Regions from separate parts of the Streptomyces sp. NPDC015532 genome, predicted to be linked through region 1. Evidence: riboswitches for the same ligand, from Rfam matches in the RefSeq annotation. Region 1 holds a riboswitch; each other region holds the start of a gene.
The links. A riboswitch is a leader RNA that binds a small molecule or an ion and turns the genes downstream of it on or off. The one in region 1 is predicted to bind thiamine pyrophosphate.
Positions count from the first base shown of each region.

Region 2: it holds a riboswitch for thiamine pyrophosphate, as region 1 does, so the genes downstream of both, ACF07B_RS23080 (thiamine ABC transporter substrate binding subunit) here and thiO (glycine oxidase ThiO) in region 1, are expected to answer to the same signal.
Region 3: it holds a riboswitch for thiamine pyrophosphate, as region 1 does, so the genes downstream of both, thiC (phosphomethylpyrimidine synthase ThiC) here and thiO (glycine oxidase ThiO) in region 1, are expected to answer to the same signal.
Region 4: it holds a riboswitch for thiamine pyrophosphate, as region 1 does, so the genes downstream of both, ACF07B_RS29325 (purine-cytosine permease family protein) here and thiO (glycine oxidase ThiO) in region 1, are expected to answer to the same signal.

Region 1 is NZ_JBIBSY010000001.1:1,077,427-1,082,570, forward strand. It holds gene pknB (Stk1 family PASTA domain-containing Ser/Thr kinase) at 1-1,145, opposite strand, end outside; gene ACF07B_RS04560 (thiazole synthase) at 1,437-2,231, opposite strand; gene thiS (sulfur carrier protein ThiS) at 2,235-2,435, opposite strand; gene thiO (glycine oxidase ThiO) at 2,432-3,598, opposite strand; TPP riboswitch at 3,596-3,708, opposite strand; gene ACF07B_RS04575 (hypothetical protein) at 3,761-4,138, shown strand; gene ACF07B_RS04580 (NAD(P)/FAD-dependent oxidoreductase) at 4,171-5,144, shown strand, end outside.
Region 2 is NZ_JBIBSY010000007.1:247,813-252,956, reverse strand. It holds gene ACF07B_RS23085 (ABC transporter permease) at 1-506, opposite strand, end outside; gene ACF07B_RS23080 (thiamine ABC transporter substrate binding subunit) at 653-1,750, opposite strand; TPP riboswitch at 1,827-1,932, opposite strand; gene rlmN (23S rRNA (adenine(2503)-C(2))-methyltransferase RlmN) at 2,020-3,126, opposite strand; gene ACF07B_RS23070 (hypothetical protein) at 3,394-3,711, opposite strand; gene ACF07B_RS23065 (tetratricopeptide repeat protein) at 3,810-5,144, opposite strand, start outside.
Region 3 is NZ_JBIBSY010000005.1:187,173-192,316, forward strand. It holds gene ACF07B_RS18340 (LysR family transcriptional regulator) at 1-268, opposite strand, end outside; gene ACF07B_RS18345 (VOC family protein) at 496-891, shown strand; gene thiC (phosphomethylpyrimidine synthase ThiC) at 950-2,770, opposite strand; TPP riboswitch at 2,763-2,919, opposite strand; gene ACF07B_RS18355 (YibE/F family protein) at 2,991-4,499, shown strand; gene ACF07B_RS18360 (SsgA family sporulation/cell division regulator) at 4,584-5,021, opposite strand; gene ACF07B_RS18365 (IclR family transcriptional regulator) at 5,123-5,144, opposite strand, start outside.
Region 4 is NZ_JBIBSY010000011.1:237,508-242,651, forward strand. It holds gene thiD (bifunctional hydroxymethylpyrimidine kinase/phosphomethylpyrimidine kinase) at 1-183, opposite strand, end outside; gene ACF07B_RS29325 (purine-cytosine permease family protein) at 249-1,649, opposite strand; TPP riboswitch at 1,641-1,735, opposite strand; gene ACF07B_RS29330 (alpha/beta fold hydrolase) at 2,084-2,905, shown strand; gene ACF07B_RS29335 (phospholipase) at 3,210-4,577, shown strand; gene ACF07B_RS29340 (hypothetical protein) at 4,720-5,144, shown strand, end outside.

The DNA of each region.
Region 1 (5,144 bases):
AACTGGCCCGAGTTGATGTACCAGACACCCGCGCCGAGGCCGAGCACCAGCACGATCGCGGCGACGACCAGCATCATCCCGCGCCGCGGCCGCGTCCCCGGAACCTGCGGCGGCCCGACCGGCGCGGTGGTGAAGGGGCTGCTCTGCTCGAACCGGCTGGTCCGGTCGAGGGCGTTGTCGTCCTCGTTCACGGGCAGCAGGCGGGGGACGGACAGCGAGCGCGGGATCACGCTCGTACGGTCGTCGGCGTTGTCGTGGCCCACGGACAGCGCGCCCGGCGGCACGGCGTCGAGCTGCTCGGCGGTGAGACCGGCCCGGGCTTCGAGGACCTGGCCGAGCAGGGTCACCGCGTCGGCCGGGCGGACCTCGGGATTGCGGGCCGTGGCCGCGGTGACCAGCTCGTCTAGCGGGTACGCCATGCCCGGCACGGCGGCCGACGGAGGCGGCACGTCCTCGTGGAGGTGCTGGTAGAGCACCTGAGCGGCGGAGTCGGCGGTGTGCGGCTTGGCGCCGGTGAGCATTTCGTAGAGGACGACCCCGCAGGCGTAGACGTCGACCCGGGTGTCGGAGGTGCCGTGCTCGATCTGCTCGGGGGCGAGGTACGACACGGTGCCGAGGACGGCGCCCGTCGTACTGGTCACCGTGTCCACGGCGCGGACGAGACCGAAGTCCGCGACCTTGACCCGGCCGTCGTCCCCTATCAGGACGTTCTCCGGCTTCATGTCGCGGTGCACGAACCCGGCGCGGTGGGCCGCGCCGAGGGCGGCGAGCACCGGCTCCAGGATGTCCAGCGCGGCCCGGGGCTGGAGCGCGCCGCGCTCGCGCAGCACGTCGCGCAGGGTGCACCCGGCGATGTACTCCATGGCCAGATAGACGTACGACCCGTCCGCCCCCTGGTCGAAGACCTGCACCACATTGGGGTGCGCCAGCCGTGCCACCGACTTGGCCTCGCGGATGAAGCGCTCGACGAACGAGACGTCCGCGGCCAGCGTCGGGTGCATCACCTTGAGCGCGAGCACGCGGTCCAGACGGGTGTCCAAGGCCCTGTAGACCGTGGCCATCCCGCCGACCGCGATCCGTGCGTCGACGCGATAGCGGCCGTCGAGCACGTGTCCGACAAGCGGGTCCTGAAGGGTCGTATCCACGCAGGTGAGTCTACGAGCCGCCACTGTCACGAGGTCCCGTTCGGCCGATACAGGGGCTCGACTGCAGCCGAGCTGTGACGCACACCGCCCGCCCGAATATCTGTTCGTAGGGCAGATGTCCGATCAGGCCCTGTCTGTCACCGCAAGGCCACAACGCGACAACCCGCACGCCGGACCGGCCAAAAACCGCCGAGGAATCCGACGCCGAATCCGACACCGAGACCGAGGCAGGAACCGGCGCGCGAGCCGCCGCGCATCCGACGAGCGCATCCGGCGGCGCGGGGGCCTCGGTCAGAACGCCGGGCGCTCGGGGTCCAGTGCCGCCCTGCCCTCCACCGGAGAGGACGCCGTGGCGAAGTGCCGCCGGGGGATGCGCCCGGCCCGCCGCGCCAGACGCCCCGCCTCCACCGCGTGCCGCATGGCCTCCGCCATCAGGACCGGCTCCTGGGCCCGGGTCACCGCCGAGGCCAGCATCACCCCCGCGCACCCCAGCTCCATCGCGAGCGCGGCGTCCGACGCCGTGCCCGCTCCCGCGTCCAGGATCACCGGCACGCGCGCGTGCTCGACGATCAGCTCGAAGTTGTGCGGGTTGCGGATCCCGAGCCCGGACCCGATGGGCGAGCCGAGCGGCATGATCGCCGCACAGCCGACGTCCTCCAGCTTCCGCGCCAGCACCGGGTCGTCGTTCGTGTAAGGCAGCACGGTGAAGCCGTCGTCGACCAGCGTCTCCGCCGCGTCGAGCAGCTCGATCGGATCGGGCAGCAGAGTCCGCTCGTCGGCGATGACCTCCAGCTTGACCAGATCGGTCCCCAGCGCCTCGCGCGCCAGACGGGCGGTCAGCACGGCCTCGCCCGCGGTGTAGCAGCCCGCCGTGTTCGGCAGGACACGGATGTTCAGCCGGCCGAGCACCGACAGGACCGAGCCGTGCACCGAGGCGTCCACGCGCCGCATCGCGACCGTCGTCAGCTCCGTGCCGGACGCCACCAGGGAACGCTCCAGCACGTCGAGGCTGGGCGCGCCGCCCGTCCCCATGATCAGCCGGGACGCGTAGGTCGTACCGCCGAGGACGAAGGGGTCGTCTGCCATGGGTCAGCCTCCTTGGACGGCGGTGAGGACTTCGACGCGGTCGCCCTCGGCGAGCGAGGTGGACGGCCACTGCGCGCGCGGGACGACGGTTTCGTTGAGGGCCGCGGCCACCCCGGACGACGACGGCGTGAGGGTCGCGACGAGCGTGTCGAGAGCGGTTCCCTCGGCGATCCGCCGCCGCTCCCCGTTGACGACGATGTTCATACGTGCAGCTCCGTGCGGGCCGTGGCGCCGAAGCGCAGGGGGGTGAACGGGCGGGCTTCGGCGGGGAGTTCACCGGTGGCAAGGGCGTGGGCCAGCACGTCACCGGTCACCGGCGTCAGGAGCACACCGTTGCGGTGGTGTCCGGTGGCCAGCAGCAGCCCGTCCAGCGCGCTCGGACCGAGCAGCGGCGCGTTGTCGGGCGAGCAGGGGCGCAGCCCCGCGCGGGTCTCGGTGAGCGGCAGCTCGGTGATCCCGGGGACCAGCTCGTGGGCGTCGCGCAGCAGTTCGTACACGCCGCCCGCCGTCACCGTGGTGTCCCAGCCCAGCTCCTCGCTGGTCGCGCCCACCACGAGCTCGCCGTTCTCGCGCGGCACCAGGTAGACGTGGCTGCCGCGCACCACGGCCCGCACGGTGCGATGGAGGAAGGGCGCGTACCGCCCCGGCACGGTCAGCCGCAGCACCTGCCCCTTGACCGGGCGCACCGGCGGTACGACGTCGTCGGGGACGCCCGCCAGGCGCCCGCTGAGGCTGCCCCCGGCGAGCACCACCTGACCCGCGCCGAGTCCGGTGCCGTCCGCGGTGAGGACCCCGGCGGCCCGCTCCCGTACGACGCTCAGACGCTCCGCCCAGGTCCGGTGCATGACCACCCCGGCCCGCTCGCACGCCGTGACCAGGGCTGCCGCGAGGCGCCGCGGGTCGATCTGGTGGTCGCCGTCCACCCGCAGACCCCCGCGCACGCCGGGCGCGAGCATGGGCTCCAGCCTGCGGCACTCACGGCCGCTCAGCCACTCCGACTCCAGCCCCGACCGGACCTGCAGCGCGTGCAGTTCGCGCAGATGGGCACGGTCGTCGGCGTCCAGCGCGACGGCCAGCGTGCCGCTCCGCCGGTAGCCGAGGTCCTGGCCGGTGGCCTCGGTGAGCTCGGCGGCGAAGTCCGGATAGCGGCGCGCCGAGGCGAGGTTGAGGCCCAGCAGGGTCTCCTCGCCGAAGTGCAGCTCGGTCACGGCGGCCAGCATCCCGGCCGCGACCTGCGCGGCCCCGCCGCCCGGCTCGGGGTCCACGAGGGCGGTCGTGAACCCGCGCCGCGCGGCCCGCCAGGCCGTCACCAGACCGATGATTCCGCCCCCGACGACGAGGACGTCCGACGAACGTGCAGACGGCATGGGCGTCCAGCCCCTCCCTTCGCCGGCATGACCCGGATCAGGTTCGTACGGTCGGAGGCCGTCCAGCCTCCCTCTCAGCCCGGTGCGTCCGGGCTCCCGCGAGTGCTTTACGTTGGCCACCCTAGCCCGCCCCCGACCGTCTCAGTAAGGGAGCCTCCGCCCATGGCGCGACCGCTCGACGGCCTCTTGCTCGCCCCCGTCGCCGACCAGGCGCCGGGCCAGGTGGGTACCCGCACCCGGTTCACCTACCACGAGGAGGACGGCGTGGTGTGGGCCGACTACACGGGCGGCGACGTCGTCCGCGGACACCTCGTCGGCACCCGCGAGGGCGACCGCCTCGACTTCCGGTACGTACAGCTCGGACGCGACGGGACCACCGCGTCCGGCCACTGCGTGTCCCTCGTCGTGGAACTGCCCGACGGGCGCCTGCGGCTGGAGGAGACCTGGACGTGGGAGTCCCGGCCGGGCACCGGGACGAGCGTGGTGGAGGAACCGCGCGGGACCTGTCGTGTGGACCAGGTCACCGAGCCCGTCCACTGACTGACGAATGGTCAGGTGTCTATGGTGATCAGGTGAGCGATCAGACGCAGGCACAGGCACCGTCGCAGAGGCCCGCGGCACGACGGGTCGTCGTGGCGGGCGCGGGCATGGCCGGGGTGCAGACCGCGGTCGCCCTGCGCGAACAGGGCTTCACCGGCACCGTCACGCTGATCGGCGCGGAGCCGCATCAGCCGTACGACCGGCCGCCGCTGTCCAAGGCCGTCCTGCTCGGCAAGGCCGAGGGCTCCGCCTTCGACGTCGACTTCGAGGCCCTGGACATCGACCTCAGACTGGGCAGCGAGGCGCTCGGCGTGCGCCCCGGCGACCACGAACTGGACACGGACGCGGGGCCCGTCCCGTACGACGTCCTGGTCGTCGCCACCGGCGCCGAACCGATCCGGCTCCCCGGCGCCGAAGGCGTGCCCGGCGTGCATCTGCTGCGCACCCTGGACGACGCCGACCGGCTGCGCCCGGTTCTCGCCCGGCAGCACGACATCGTGGTGGTCGGAGCGGGCTGGATCGGCGCCGAGTTCGCCACGGCCGCGCGTGAGGCCGGCTGCGCGGTCACGGTCGTCGAGGCCGCCGACCGGCCGCTCGCCGAGGCGCTGCCGGCCGAGGTGGCCGCGCCGATGGCCGCCTGGTACGCGGACAGCGGGGCCTCGCTGCGGACCCGCGCGCGCGTGGAGCGCGTCGAGCCCGGCGCGGTCGTCCTGGACGACGGCTCCCGGGTGCCCGCGGACGCCGTCGTGGTCGGGATCGGCGCACGGCCCGCCACGGCCTGGATCGCCGGCTCCGGCATCGAACTCGGCGCCCACCGCGAGATCGTCGCCGACGACCACCTGCGCACCTCCCTGCCGGACGTCTACGCGGTCGGCGACTGCGCCTCCTTCCCGTCCGGACGCTACGAGGAACGCCTCCTCGTCCACCACTGGGACAACGCCCTCCAGGGCCCGCGCACGGTCGCCCTGAACATCGTCGGCGAGACGCCCGCCGCCTACGACCCCGT
Region 2 (5,144 bases), on a different contig from region 1:
GCCGCGAGACGCGAGGCCCCGAGCACGCGCGCGGCCTCCTCCTGGCGCGGGTCGAGCTGCGACCAGAGCCCGCCGACGGTCCGTACGACGACGGCGTAGTTGAAGAAGACATGCGCGAGCAGGATCGCCCACACGGTGGTGTCCAGGCGTACGCCCCACAGCTCGTCGAGCAGCCCTCCCCGCCCGACCAGCGCGAGGAACGCCGTGCCGACGACCACGGTCGGCAGCACGAAGGGCACCGTCACCACGGCCCGGAGGATCTGCTTGCCCCGGAAATCGAAGCGCGCGAAGACATACGCGCCGGGGAGCGCGACCAGCAGCGTGAGCGCCGTCGAGGCGAGCGCCTGCCAGGTGGTGAACCACAGCACGTGCCGGATGTCGGACCGGGTCGCCACGTCCCAGATCCGGCCGAGCTCCCAGCCGCCGTCCCCGTGGAGCCCGCGCGAGACGATCGCGGCGACCGGCCAGGCGAAGAACACCGCGAAGAACGCGACGGGCAGGACCATCAGCCCGAACCGCACCGCGGCCCGCCGACGCGCGCCGAGCGCGGCCGCGGGACCGGCGTCGCCGCCCCGGCCGGTCTTGCCGACCCGGCCGGTCCCGCCGACCGGGTCGGTCCCGCCGCCCGGATCGGTCCCGCCGACCTCGCCGGCTACTTCAGTACGAGTGAGGTCCACGACTTGACCCACTGGTCGCGGTCGGCGGCGATCTTCGCGGGCGCCAGGGTCTCGGGATCCTTGGCCTGCGGACCGAACCGGGTGAACTCCGCGGGCACGCGCGCGCCCTCACGGACCGGGTAGACGAACATGTTGAGCGGCATGTCCTCCTGGAACTCCTTGGTGAGCAGGAAGTCCAGGAACGCCTTGCCGCCCTTGGCGTTCTTGGCGTGGCTGAGCAGACCCGCGTACTCCACCTGCCGGAAGCAGGTGCCGTCCGCGACCCCGGTCGGGGCCGTGGCGGGCTTCGGGTCGGCGTAGATGACCTCGGCGGGCGGCGAGGAGGCGTACGAGACGACGAGCGGGCGGTCGGCCTTGGCCTTCTTGCCGCCGGCGGACCCCGAGAACTCCTCGTTGTACGCCTGCTCCCAGCCGTCCACGACCTTCACGCCGTTGGCCTTGAGCTTCGTCCAGTAGCCCTCCCAGCCCTTGTCGCCGTACTGCGCGGCGGACCCGAGCAGGAAGCCGAGGCCGGGCGAGGAGGTGGCGGCGTTCTCGGTGACGAGGAGGTTCTTGTACGCGGGCTTGACCAGGTCGTCGAAGGACCGCGGCGGCGCCAGCTTGTGCTCGCTGAACCAGGCCTTGTCGTAGTTGACGCAGATGTCGCCCGTGTCGACGGGCGTGACCCGGTGCTTGCCCTGGTCGGTCCGGTACTCCGGGAGGACCTGGTCCGCGCCCTTGGCCTCGTACGGCTGGAACAGCCCGTTGTCGAGCGCGCGGGAGAGCAGGGTGTTGTCGACGCCGAAGAAGACGTCGCCCTGGGGGTTGTCCTTGGTCAGGACGGCCTTGTTCACGGCCTGCCCGGCGTCGCCGTCCTTGAGGACGCGGACCTTGTAGCCGGACTGCTTCTCGAAGTCCGCCAGCACGCTCTTCGACACGAGCCACGAGTCGTGGCTGACGAGCGTGACCGTCTTCGCGTCGCCCGAGCCGGACGCGTCGGACGAACCGCACGCGGACAGCACGGGCAGCGCGACGAGACCGAGCCCGAGGGCCGTGGCCGCGAGCCGCCTGCCGCCACTGATGGTGGTGATCACTGATTCCTCCTGGGTGACCAGGAAGAGACGCGGCCCTGCCCGGGACCTCTGACGGTTCCCGGGCAGGGCGCAACAGCTTGAGTAACGACCGAACTTCCTACCCAGAATGACCTGGGCAAGGTTCAGAGGGTCTGCGGTCTGTCCCGCACTCTCAGCGCTGTGGCGCTCCCCTGTCGGAATATGAAGATGTCGGACGGTGAAGATGCCGGACGATGGGATTGTCCGACCATCACGATGCCGGACGACCGCACGGGCCGACTCGGTTCAGACTACCGCTCGGTCGCCGCGAGCTGACCACACGCTCCGTCGATCTCCTGCCCCCGGGTGTCCCGGACGGTGACCGTGACGCCATGGGCCGCGATCGCCTCGACGAACGCCTTCTCGTCCTCGGGCCGCGACGCGGTCCACTTCGAGCCCGGGGTCGGATTCAGCGGGATGAGATTGACATGCACGGGCTTGCCCTTGAGCATGCGCCCGAGCCGGTCCCCACGCCACGCCTGGTCGTTGATGTCGCGGATCAGCGCGTACTCGATGGACAGGCGCCGTCCGGACCGGTCCGCATATCCCCAGCCGGCGTCCAGCACCTCGCGCACCTGCCACCGCGTGTTCACGGGGACGAGGGTGTCGCGCAGCTCGTCGTCCGGGGCGTGCAGGGAGATCGCGAGGCGGCACTTGAAGCCCTCGTCCGCGAACCGGTTGATGGCGGGGACGAGCCCGACCGTCGACACCGTGATCCCGCGCTGCGAGAGCCCGAGGCCGTCCGGTTCGGGGTCGGTCAGGGCCCGGATCGCTCCGACCACCCGCTTGTAGTTGGCGAGCGGCTCGCCCATCCCCATGAAGACGATGTTGCTCAGCCGCGCCGGGCCACCGGGGATCTCGCCGTCACGCAGCGCCCGCATACCGTCGACGATCTGATGCACGATCTCGCCGGTGGACAGGTTCCGGTCGAGACCGGCCTGCCCGGTGGCGCAGAACGGGCAGTTCATCCCGCAGCCCGCCTGCGAGCTGATGCACATGGTCACCCGGTCCGGGTAGCGCATCAGCACGGATTCGACGAGCGTGCCGTCGAAGAGCCGCCACAGCGTCTTGCGGGTGGTGTCCTGGTCGGTCGACAGGTGCCGCACGACGGTCATCAGCTCGGGAAGCAGCGCTTCCTGGAGCTTGCCGCGCGAGGCGGCCGGGATGTCCGTCCACTCGGCGGGGTCGTGCGCGTACCGGGCGAAGTAATGCTGCGAGAGCTGCTTGGCACGAAACGGCTTCTCACCGATCGCGGCAACCGCCTCTTTGCGCTCGGCGGGCGTGAGATCGGCAAGGTGCCGCGGCGGCTTCTGAGCTCCGCGCGGCGCGACAAAGGTGAGTTCTCCGGGCTTAGGCATGGCTGTACCAGTGTCGCAGATCGTTTGGGGCCGCCCAGGTCAGATGAACGAGGGACCCGTCACCCTCCGGTGTCTACTGTCACACCGCCGGTCAACTTTCCACGCCCACAGGCGGCCCGGCGATCGCTGTCCGCGCCACATGTCCTCAAAGATCGATGCGCTCAGTCACCACGTCATCGGCAGGTTCACCATGGCGCAGCACGACGTGCGCCGGCCGAAACGGGAGCGCGCGCGAGCCGGGCTCAATGACCCGGCACAGGGGCGTGATCACCCAAGCGCCGTCCCAGACCCGTCCAGCCGAAGCCTCACCTGGTGATTGTGCTCAGCGTGCTCGATGACCTCACCGCGGATGCGTGCCCCGAGAATGGGCAACCGCATCCCCTCGGGCATGGTCATGATCTCGGCGAGTGCCAGGGCGTTCGGAACTCCGTCGACCCGGATGAAGACGCCGAAGGGCTGACGTCCGATCACCTCTCCCGTGACGGAGGCCCCCAGAGGGAGGAGTGCAAGCGTCGCTGTCCAGACTTCCTCCGGCGACTGCCCCGGCACGTCGGGGCGGCGCCCTGGCCCGTTGTATTCGTCCATAGGCAGATCATGACCGGCCTACGAGCCCGGGACTACTGCGTTGAAAGGGCGGACGTGGTCTCCATCAGCCGTGGACGGCCTTTGAGGTACAGCCTTGGTCAATGAGGTTGCTGTACTTCCGTTGCTGTACTTCCGTTCTTCATAGCTCTGGCCTTCTGGCGGGCGTAGGCGAGGTTGCTGCGGCTTTGCAGGGTGTCGGGGTGGGTGTTGCCCAGGACCTCCTCGCGCTGGGCGAGGGTGACCTCGTACAGGGGGATCGCACGCCCCAGATCCCCCGCCGCGTAATAGGCGCCGGCGAGGTTGTTACGGCTGGTCAGGGTGTTGGGGTGGGTCGCGCCCAGGATCTCCTCGTGCTGGGCGAGGGTGGCTTCGAACAAGGAGATCGCACGCCCCAGATCCCCCGCGGACTCATACGCGCCGGCGAGGTTGTTACGGCTGCTCAGAGTGTCGGGGTGGGCATCACCCAAGACCTCCTCGTACTGGGCGAGGGTGGCCTCCAGCAGGGGAATGGCACGCCCCAGATCCCCCGCCGCCCGGTAGGCGTAGGCGAGGTTGTTGCGGCTTTGCAGGGTGTCGGGGTGGGTGTTGCCCAGGACCTCCTCGCGCTGGGCGAGGGTGACCTCGTACAGAGGGATGGCACGCCCCAGATCCCCTGCGGACTCGTAGGCGCCGGCGAGGTTGTTGCGGCTGCTCAGAGTGTCGGGGTGGGTGCTGCCCAGGACCTCCTCGTGCTGGGCGAGGGTGGCCTCATACAGGGGGATCGCACGGGCCGTGTGACCTTGCTGGTGGAGCCGATGGCCGGCGATCTCGTACGCGCTGGTGAGTGGGGTGTTGTGGTGTCCGGGCGGTCTGGTGGCCGCGAGGGTGAGGAGGTGGGGTGTGAGGGTGTTCCATCGCTCTTCGGCGGGGGTGCCTCGGCCCGGGGGCGGGGGCAGGCTGTGGAGGACCGCCTTCTCGGCGCGGTCGCGTCCTTGAAGGTGCCGGGGCGGCTGAGTGTCGTCGGTGGTCTGTGGGGTGCGTAGGACGGTCTGGACGAGCCGGTGAACGCTCAGGGAGGTGCCGGTGTCGGTGACCATGCTGTAGGCGGCAAGGGTTCCGACGGCTTCGGCGATGTCGTCCGGGTCGGTGCCGTGTGGGGTGAGCAGAGCGTGGGGAATGTCGTCGGGGGCCAGCCAGGCGACGGTGTGCAGCAACTCCACCGCCGGCGGATCGGCTCCCTCCAGGGTGTGGAGGGTGACTTTCCAGGCGCGGGCGATGGTGCGTTCGGCTTCGATGCCGTGGGCGGTCTTGGCGAGTTTCTTGTCCAGGCGGCGGCGGTAAGCGCTGAGGCTGACGCCGCGGTTCTGGGCCAGGTAGGCGCCGGCCTGCTTGATCGCCAGCGGGAAGTACCCCAACTCGGTCGCGAGGGAACGGGCTTCGGCCTGCTCACGGGG
Region 3 (5,144 bases), on a different contig from region 1:
GCTCTCCGGTGACGCCCCGGCCGGCGTCGGCCGCCCTGCGCAGCGCCGCCTCCATCCCGGCGACCAGGGGCGCCAGATCGTCCGCCAGCTGTCTGCCGATCGGGGTGAGCCGGACGGAACGGCTGGTGCGTTCGAACAGCAGGGCTCCGACTCTGCGCTCCAGCGCCTTGATCACCTGGCTGACACGCCCGGTCGTGACCAGCAGCCGCGCGGCGGTCCGGCCGAAGTGCAGTTCCTCGGCCAGCGTCAGAAAGATCTCGGTCTCCATTCGCTCCAGCATGAAACCCCCGGCGTTAAATCTGACTCAACGGTCGTACAGCGATCATGCCTTGATGGCGGCCGTCCCACGGCGGATCGTAGAAGTCGTCCACCCGGCCGCGGGAGAGCCCACTGGCTCCCCGGCCGGCCGGGCGCACAGCGGCTCCGCGCCCGGTTCCGTCCACCCGTACGCCCACCACCTCCGTGGCTTCGCCACGCCATCGCCCTGGAGACGACATGACCGCGCTGCGCGTGAAGGCCTTCGACCACCTGGTCCTCAATGTCGAGGACGTCGAACGGTCCCTGGACTTCTACACCGGACTTCTGGGCCTCGAACCCGTACGCGTCGCCGAATGGCGGTCCGGCCAGGCCCCGTTCCCGTCCGTGAGGATCACGGCGGAAACCATCATCGACCTGATCACCCATACCCCTGGCGGGTCCAACGTCGACCACATCTGTCTCACCGTGGAACCTCTGGACTGGGACCAGGTCATCGCGTCGGGATCCTTCACCGTGCTCGAGGGGCCCGTGGAACGCTTCGGCGCGCGGGGAAACGCCACCTCGGTCTACGTCCAGGACCCGGACGGCAACACCGTCGAACTGCGCTGGTACCCGCAGGACGTCACCCCGTGACCCTGCCGAGGGCGGCGGTCCGGGTGTGTGCCCCGGACCGCCGCCCCCTTGGAACAGCTCAGTCGGCCAGCGGCAGGTACACGCGGTTGCCCGCCTCGGCGAACTCCCGGGACTTCTGAAGCATGCCCTCGGAGATCTCCTCGGCGGAGGCGCCGTCGGCCACGTCACCGCCGAACCGCTCGTTGATGCTCTGGCTGATCTTCATCGAGCAGAACTTCGGCCCGCACATGGAACAGAAGTGGGCTGTCTTGGCGGGCTCGGCCGGCAGCGTCTGGTCGTGGAACTCCCGCGCCGTGTCCGGGTCGAGAGCCAGGTTGAACTGGTCCTCCCACCGGAACTCGAAGCGGGCGTCGGAGAGCGCGTCATCCCATTCCTGCGCACCTGGGTGCCCCTTGGCGAGGTCGGCTGCGTGGGCGGCGATCTTGTAGGTGATGACGCCGGTCTTGACGTCGTCACGATCGGGCAGGCCCAAGTGCTCCTTGGGCGTGACGTAGCAGAGCATGGCCGTGCCCCACCAGGCGATCATCGCGGCACCGATGCCGGAAGTGATGTGGTCGTACGCCGGCGCGACGTCCGTCGTCAGCGGACCGAGGGTATAGAACGGAGCTTCATCACAGATCTCCTGCTGAAGGTCGATGTTCTCCTTGATCTTGTGCATCGGGACATGTCCCGGGCCTTCGATCATCGTCTGTACCTGAAAACGCTTCGCGACCCTGTTGAGTTCCCCGAGCGTCCTCAACTCGGCGAATTGCGCCGCGTCGTTGGCGTCCGCGATGGAACCCGGCCGCAGCCCGTCGCCGAGCGAGTAGGTGACGTCGTACGCGGCGAGGATCTCGCAGAGTTCCTCGAAGTTCTCGTACAGGAACGACTCCTTGTGGTGCGCGAGGCACCAGGCGGCCATGATCGAGCCACCGCGCGAGACGATGCCGGTCTTGCGGTTCGCGGTGAGCGGCACGTACGCCAGGCGCACGCCCGCGTGAACCGTCATGTAGTCCACGCCCTGCTCGGCCTGCTCGACGACGGTGTCCTTGTAGATCTCCCAGGTCAGCTCCTCGGCCCGGCCGTCGACCTTCTCCAGCGCCTGATAGAGCGGCACGGTGCCGATGGGGACGGGGGAGTTGCGCAGCACCCATTCACGCGTGGTGTGGATGTTGCGGCCGGTGGACAGGTCCATGACCGTGTCGGCGCCCCAGCGGGTCGCCCAGGTCATCTTCTCGACCTCCTCCTCGATGGAGGAAGTCACAGCGGAATTGCCGATGTTGGCGTTGACCTTCACCAGGAACCGCTTGCCGATGATCATCGGCTCGATCTCCGGATGGTTGATGTTCACGGGCAGCACGGCTCGGCCCGCGGCGATCTCCTCCCGCACGACCTCGGGGGCGACGTTCTCACGGACCGCCACGAACTCCATCTCGGGCGTGATCTCACCGCGCCGCGCGTAGGCGAGCTGGGTCACCGCCTGCCCGGCCCGCCCCCGGCGCGGCTGGCGCGGCCGGCCCGGGAAGACCGCGTCGAGATTGCGCAGCCCTCCGCGCGGGGACGTGTGCTTGATCCCGTCGTCCTCGGGACGGACGGGACGGCCCGCGTACTCCTCGGTGTCACCGCGGGCGATGATCCAGCTCTCACGCAGCGGTGCCAGCCCCCTGCGGACATCGGTGTCGATGGACGGATCGGTGTACGGGCCGGAGGTGTCGTACAACGTCACCGCCTGCCCGTTGGTGAGGTGCACCTGGCGAACCGGCACCCGCAGATCGGGGCGAGTACCCCCGACGTATGCCTTGTGCCAGCCGATCGACTGCCCGTCCTGGCCGTTCGAGGACGGCGGGGAAACCCCGTCCGTCCGGCTGGAGGCAGGCGTGCGTACATCCTTGTCGGTCATGAGACCTACTCCCTACGCCGGCATTACCCGGTAACAGGTTCAGCGGTCGACGCAGCGGCTTCCGATCGCCGATGTTTCATGTGAAACATCGCGAAGACGGAGGTCAGCGCCCTCTCAGCCCGGTGCTCCGAGCTCCCGCGTGTGCAAAGGTGCCCCCACGCTAGCGTCATGTCTGGCGCGGTGAACAGAGGGCCCTTGACGTTCTTGCGATGATCGGGCGGTGACGACGACCCGGCAGCATCCGTTCCCTCCGCCCGAGCCACCGCGCCGTCCCGGCTCCGACGGCGGCCCTGGGCACGGCTCCGGCATCGGTCATGGACACGAGCAAGAGCACGGGCACGGCCACGGACCGGACGGTGATCATCAGGGTTCGGGCGACGGGCACGGGCCGGGTCCCCGCCGCGGGCACGACGAGCCGGTGAGCGCCGGGCACGGACATTCCCACAGCCACGGCCCCGCGGCGCCGGTCTCCAAGCAGCTGCGCAAGGTCATCGCCGCGGTACTGATCCCCTTCGCGGCCGCGGTCGTCGTGGGTCTCGTGGTGCTGTGGCCCGGCGGCGCGCCGGCCCACGAGCGCACCGGTGTCGGGTTCGACCGGCAGACCCAGCAGGCGACCGTCACGAAGATCGACCAGGTGGACTGCAAGTCCGTGAACGCCTCCTCGGGGGCCGCGACGGGCGGCTCCGCCGCCGGGGATTCCTCCGCTCAGTCCGGGAAGGGGGGAGAGTGCAAGAAGGCGACTGTCCGCATCGACACCGGCAAGGACCAGGGCCGCACGTTCACCGAGGTCGTTCAGCCCGATCAATCACGGCAGTTGCACCAGAGCGAGAAGGTCGTCGTCGCGTACGAACCCTCCGCCCCCAAGGACCTCCAGTACTCGGTCACGGACGCGAACCGGAAGCTGCCCCTGACGCTGCTCGCCGTGATCTTCGCGGTGGTCGTCGTGGTGATCGGCCGGATGCGCGGCATCATGGCGCTGGTCGCCCTGGCCATCAGCTTCGTGATCCTGAACTTCTTCATCCTGCCCGCGATCCTGGAGGGCTCGAACCCGCTGCTCGTGGCCGTCGTCGGGTCCAGTGCGATCATGCTCATCGCGCTCTATATGTGTCACGGTCTGTCGGCCCGGACGTCCGTGGCAGTGGTCGGCACCCTGCTCTCACTGGTGCTGATCGGGCTCCTCGGCTCGGTCTTCATCGACTGGGCCGTGCTGACCGGCAACACCGACGACAGCACCGGCCTGATCCACGGTCTGTACCCGTCCATCGACATGAGCGGCCTGCTGCTGGCCGGCGTCATCATCGGTTCGCTCGGCGTTCTGGACGATGTGACGGTGACGCAGACGTCCGCGGTCTGGGAACTGCACGAGGCGAACCCGACGATGGGCTGGCGCGGCCTGTACCGCGCGGGTATCCGTATCGGCCGCGACCACATCGCGTCGGTCGTCAACACGCTCGTCCTGGCCTACGCGGGCGCCGCGCTGCCGCTCCTGCTGCTCTTCTCGATCGCCCAGAGCAGCGTGGGCACCGTCGCCAACAGCGAACTGGTCGCCGAGGAGATCGTGCGCACGCTGGTCGGATCGATCGGTCTCGTCGCGGCGGTCCCCGTGACGACCGCGCTGGCCGCGCTGGTGGTCGCCGCGGACCGCGAAGGCGGCGCGCCCGTCCCCGCGCAGCCCGCGGCCGACAGGACGCCGGCACGGAGCGGTAAGGGACGCCGCCGCAAGCACTGAGCCCTCACGCAGCGACGCGGAAACCATCCTGCACCGGCGCCCCTTGTGAGGAAGCGTTACGCCGCTTCGCGGGCCGCCGACGCTTCAGCCCGCGCTCTGCTCCTCCGTGAGGATGCGGTCGAGCACCGCGTCGAGCGAGGTGTCGAAACCTTCGAGGGAGCGTTCCTGCCCGAGCGGCACGAGCCTGTCCGTCCGGTCGAGAAACGCGACGAGCGGCGCGGCCCCGGACCGGAACAGCGCGTGATCGCCGCCGACCTGAAGCCGGATCAGCACCTCGCCGAGCGCCTCCGGGTCGGACGGGGCGATGTGCACATCGCCGTCACCACAGGGCCCGCCCACCCCGTCGACAAGCAGTTCCCGCCCGAACGCCCAGGTCACGGGGGCGTCGCCGGGCAAGTGGAAGGTCAGCCGCACGGCGTACGGATCACAGGTCTCGTATCGCAGCTCGACAGGAATGCGGAAGGACAGCTCCTCGGACACGAGGAAGCTCATCATGACCTCTGCCTGCACCGACTCACGCATCGCCTACCCCGTCGTTTGCCGTCGACTGGCCAGGATTCGTCCCACCTGACACTGCTGGAAATATTGCTCAACGTGCATGCCGCATTACAAGGAGTGAGTTTTCAGATACTGATAGAGATGGCG
Region 4 (5,144 bases), on a different contig from region 1:
TACCGCCTCCTCGGACAGCTCCCAAGCCCCCTGCACACCCACGGAGTTCTGCGCGGTCACGGCGGTGAGCACGCTCATCCCGTGGGCGCCCAGCGCGAGCATGGTCTTCAAGTCGGCCTGGATTCCCGCGCCTCCGCCGGAATCGGAGCCGGCGATCGTCAGGACGCGCGGCGGGGTGGGCATGAGGTGTTCCTCTCGGATACGGCCACGGGCCCGAAGCCCTGGACCGGCGGAGCGACGGGCGGCCCTCAGACGCGGCGGCGCAGCCGCAGCGGGGCGTAGAGGGCGAGGGCGACGAGGAACGCGACGTAGTAGGAGAGGTCGGCGCCGTGCAGCGCGTCGGCCACCGGACCGACGTACAGGCCCGTGTCCATGAACGGCACGGCCGCGCCGAATGCCGCCACGAAGGCCACCAGCGACGGCCATGCGGAGCGCGGACGGGACATCTCGGCGGCGACGTCGACCGGGGCGTCCCCGCGCTCCCGCCCCCGGGCGATCCAGTCGACGACGACGATGGCGACGAACCCGGGAATCCAATAGCCCACGAACAACAGCACGTTCTGGAAGCGGGCCGTCGTGTCGGCGGCGTGCATCCACAGCACCAGCGGGAAGCCGAGCGCCGCGGCCAGGGCGGCCGCCAACGGGCGCGGAATCCGCACACCCAGGGTCTGGAGGGCCAACGAACCGCTGTAGTCGTTCATCGCGTTGCTGCACACCGCGGCGAGTGCCACGGCCAGCAGCCCGAACGCTCCTGCGGCGCCACCGCCCAGCAACGCGTCCACGCCCGCCGCTGTCTGGTCGGTCAGCACCGACGCGCCCCACAGCCCGAGGACCTGCACACCGACGAAGGACGCGACGAGCCCGAGCAAGGTGCACCAGAACATCCGCGGCCGGGACGTCGAACGCGGCAGATAGCGGCTGAAGTCACCGGCGTACGGCGCCCAGGACAGCGAGAGGCTCAGCGCGATGGTGCTGGTGAGCACGAACGCGCCGGCGCGGTCGGCGCCCGTCGCGGACCCGGTCGTCGCGGGGTGGACCCCGTCGAGCATCCGCCAGGCGATCGCCGCGAAGGCCACGGCGAGCACGAACGTCATGACGATCTGCAGGCGGTGGACGGCTTCGTAGCCGAGGACACCCAGGGCCCCCTGAGCGGCCATCATGACCAGCACGCCGAGCCAGAACGGCCAGCCGCACAGCCGCGCCAGCGCATCCCCGCCGAAGAGGCCGATCAACGCGTCCCAGGCGACCGAGGACAGCCACTGGAGCATCCCGGGCAGCACCACCGCCCGGCCGAACGCGAGCTGTGCGAGCGGGAGTTGGCCGGTGCCGGTGAGTCCGCCCCAGGTGCTGAGGTAGGCGGTGGGCAGGGCGCCGAACACGGTTCCGAGGACGACCGCGGCGAGCGCGGTGCCGAAGTCCAGGCCCAGCGCGATCCCGATGGTGCCGGTGAACACGCCCGTCATCGTCAGGTTCGGGGCGAACCAGACGGTGAACAGGCGCCCGGCCCCGCCGTACCGGTTGCTCTCGGGGACCGGCTCGATGCCGTGCCCCTCCACCCGAAGGTCACCGGGTGCGGCGGGCATCCGTCCGTCGAAGACGGCAGGCCGGGTGTCGGCGGGCAGCCCGCCGGGAACATGCGCCCATGGCATGGAAGACATCCCTCCGCCAGTATGAACTGGTTCAGGTTCGACGGGTGTGATCTCAGCCCTCGGACGGGGCACCCCGTGTCCGGTACGACGGACACACTAACCGCTCCTCGCGACCGAGCGGCAGTGGGTCCCCGGGCGGAACCCGTGCTCGGCTCCCGTGCGCGGAGGGCGGCGCCACCACCGGGACACGGACCGGACCGTCCGGGAGCCGTCCGGGGCCCGTGACCCCGGCGCCTCTTCGAAGGCGTCGCCTCATGGGGTCACACACCCGGGCCGGAGCGCGCCCGCGCGCGCTCCGGTTCATTCGAACGGCGCGACCGGGCCGGTTCGCAGCGCGGCGTGTGCCGCCCCTCGGTACTGTCGGAAGTGATCGCCGCTCGCTCTTCGCTCCCGGGTCCCGGACCCGGCGGCCGGGCGGAAGGAGGCAGGGTGCCGTGACCGTGATCTCCCTGAAGTCCGCGCAGGTGGGGGAAGGTCTCGTCCTGCCGTACGCCGAGGCCGGCTATCCCAGTGGTACGCCGGTCGTCTTCGTGCACGGTCTGGCCGACTCCTGGTGGTCCTTCGAACCCCTCCTGCGGCGCCTTCCGGCGTCCCTGCACGGATACGCGCCCACGCAGCGCGGGCACGGCGACGCCGGCCGGCCCCCGGAGGGCTACGGCCCGGACGACTTCGCCGCCGACCTCGTGGACTTCCTGAACGCGGTCGACATCCCCCGGGCCGTCCTGGTCGGGGCGTCCAGCGGCGGCGTACCGGCCCGGATCGTCGCAGGCAGCCACCCCGACCGCATCGCGGGCCTGGTGCTGCTCGGTGTCCCCGGCACCCTCACGGACAAACCGGCGGTGACCAGGCTGGCCGGCGCCGTGGAGGAGCTGACCGATCCCGTGCCCCGCGCGTTCGTCGAGGACTTCCTGGCCGGCACGGTGACCCGCCCGATCGCCCGGGGGTTCGTGGAGACCATGGTGGAGGAGAATCTGAAGCTTCCCGCGTACGTCTGGAAGGACACGGCCCGCGGACTCCTCGACGCCGATCTCCGCGCGACGCTCGCGGGCATCCTGGTGCCCACACTCGTCATCTGGGGTGAACAGGACGAGTTCCTGCCCCGGGAGGACCAGCAGACCATCCTGGACGCGGTGCACGGCGCGGAGTTCCTCGCCTACCCCGAGACCGGCCACTGCCTCCACTGGGAGCAGCCCGAACGCGTGGTCGCCGACATCACCGCGTTCGTCACGCGGATCGAGCATCCCGGCACGCGGTAAGGGCACCTGACCTCGCGCGGAGGGTGAACGGCGGTCCGTCCGAGCCGCGTCGGAGGTGATGCGAGGGGGCTCTCGGGGGCATGCGTCGCCGCCCGGGCGACACCGTGTCCGGGGCGGGCCGCGCGGGGCCGGGCCGGGGCGGACCGGGGGCGAGGCCGGGCCCAGGGCGGGGACGGACCGGGGGCCGAGGTGAGGGCCAGGACCGGGGTGGGGCCACGTCCCGTGACGCGATCCGACCGCTGTCCCCCGACGCCGGGTCTCTGCATGGCATGCTCATGCTCCCCACAGGAAGGGATCACGTGCCATGAGACCGAGCCGACGCTCCCTGCTCGCCGCCACCGCCGTACTGGGCTCCGTTTTCGCCGTCCCCGCGCCAGCCGGTGCCGCCCAAGTCCCCGTTGCGGGAACCTATTTCGTCCAGAGCGCCGTCACGGGACTGAACGCCGCCGACAGCGCGGGCGCGGTCGTCCAGCACAACCCCAGGGGAAACGAGGACCGCCAGCAGTGGACGCTGCGCCAGAGCGGTTCCTCCTCCGTGCTCGAAAGCACGGACAGCGCGGGCAGTTGCCTGGGCCGCTCGGGCGACCAGGCCCGGACCGTGGCCTGTACGAGCGCCGACGCCGCCTGGGAGGTGACGCCGGGCGGCACCGACCGGTACACGCTCAAAGCCCCGGGTTCGGAACGGTACTTGACGGTCACCGACAGGTCCTCGGGCTCCAACTACCCGGCCCAGCTGGCCATCGGCTCGGCCGGCGCTCTCGCCTCCTGGTACCTCACCCCGGCCCAGCCCGTGACCCGGCCGATGCCGCCCCAGGATCAACGAACCCTGGACCAGGTCACGTTCCTCACCGCCCACAACGCCTACGCCAACGGCGTGGACGGCGGATTCGCCCCGCCCTTCGTCAACTTCGTACCCAATCAGAAACGCGGTATCGATCAGCAACTCGCCGACGGCGTGCGAGGGTTCATGCTCGACCTGCACCAGACCCCCGACGGTGCGATCCTGTGTCACAACAGCTGCACCCTCGTCAGCAGGCCGGTCGCGCTCTGGGTCGACCTCCAGCGCATGGTCGACTTCCTCAAGCGGCACCCCGACCAGTTCGTCACCGTGTTCCTGGAGGACTACGTCGATCCGGGTGTCCTGCGTTCCGAACTCGCCCGCGTGAACGGTCTGTCCGACGTCCTCTACCGTCCCGACGCGACCGGCGTGCGCGAGAACGGCTGGCCGAAGCTCGCTGATCTGACCGCCGCAGGACACCGCATGCTCATCTTCACCGACCACAGCCGCTCGTCCGACGAGTCCGCCGGACTGACCCGGGACAGCTTCGGTGTCATGTACCAGCGTGAGTGGACCGTCGAGAACTACTGGTCGATGGGCTCGGGCCTCGGCTCCTCCGACTGGTCCTGCTACAGCCGCTGGTACGACGCGGGCACGAACGTACCGCTCACCCGCACGGAGAACGGCTTCCGCCCTCTCTTCGTCATGAATCACTTCCGCGACGTCACGATCTCCGGGACCGCCGGCACGGACAACACCAAACTCGCCGACCGGGCCCGCCGCTTCTGTGAGCCGGCCGCCCGCAAGAAGCCCAACTACCTCGCGGTCGACCGCTACGACCTGGGTGATCCCGGCTCCGCGGTGAACACGCTGAACACGTACGTCTATCCGTAGCCGGGCGCCACCGCGAGCCCCGCCGAGGGCACCCCGGGAGGGAGGGGTCCCGGGCGGGTCGCAGGGGCGTGGCCGGGGCGCCCGACGGCGGATGTCGGTACCGTGCGGCAGGCTCCACCCTCAGACGTGGGAGGGGATCACCATGGGTATGGGCTACAAGACGTCCTGGCTCGCCGTGCCCGGCGCCGACAGCAGGGCAGTCGCCGACGCGCTCGGGCTGGTCGGGCGCGTGGCGATGGACTGGGAGACAGGGTCCGAAGCGGCGTACAAGCGGGGCGTCTTCGTGGCGTCCCCCGTGGACGGCTGGACGCTGGCCCACGGCCGGGTCCACCTCGACAACGGACGCGACGGCGACGGTCCCGCCATCCTGGACTGGCTCGGAGTGCTCGGCCGGCGCTTCGGCGACCTTCAGTACTTCAGCACGGATCGCATCGGTGAGTATCACGCCTGGGCGAGGGTGGAGGCCGGCCGAGTGGTCCGGGCCTATTGCTTTCACGGCTGCGCCGGTGATGTGCCCCTGCGGTTCGGTGAGCCCACCGAGATCGAGCGCCGACTGGGCGTCGGGGA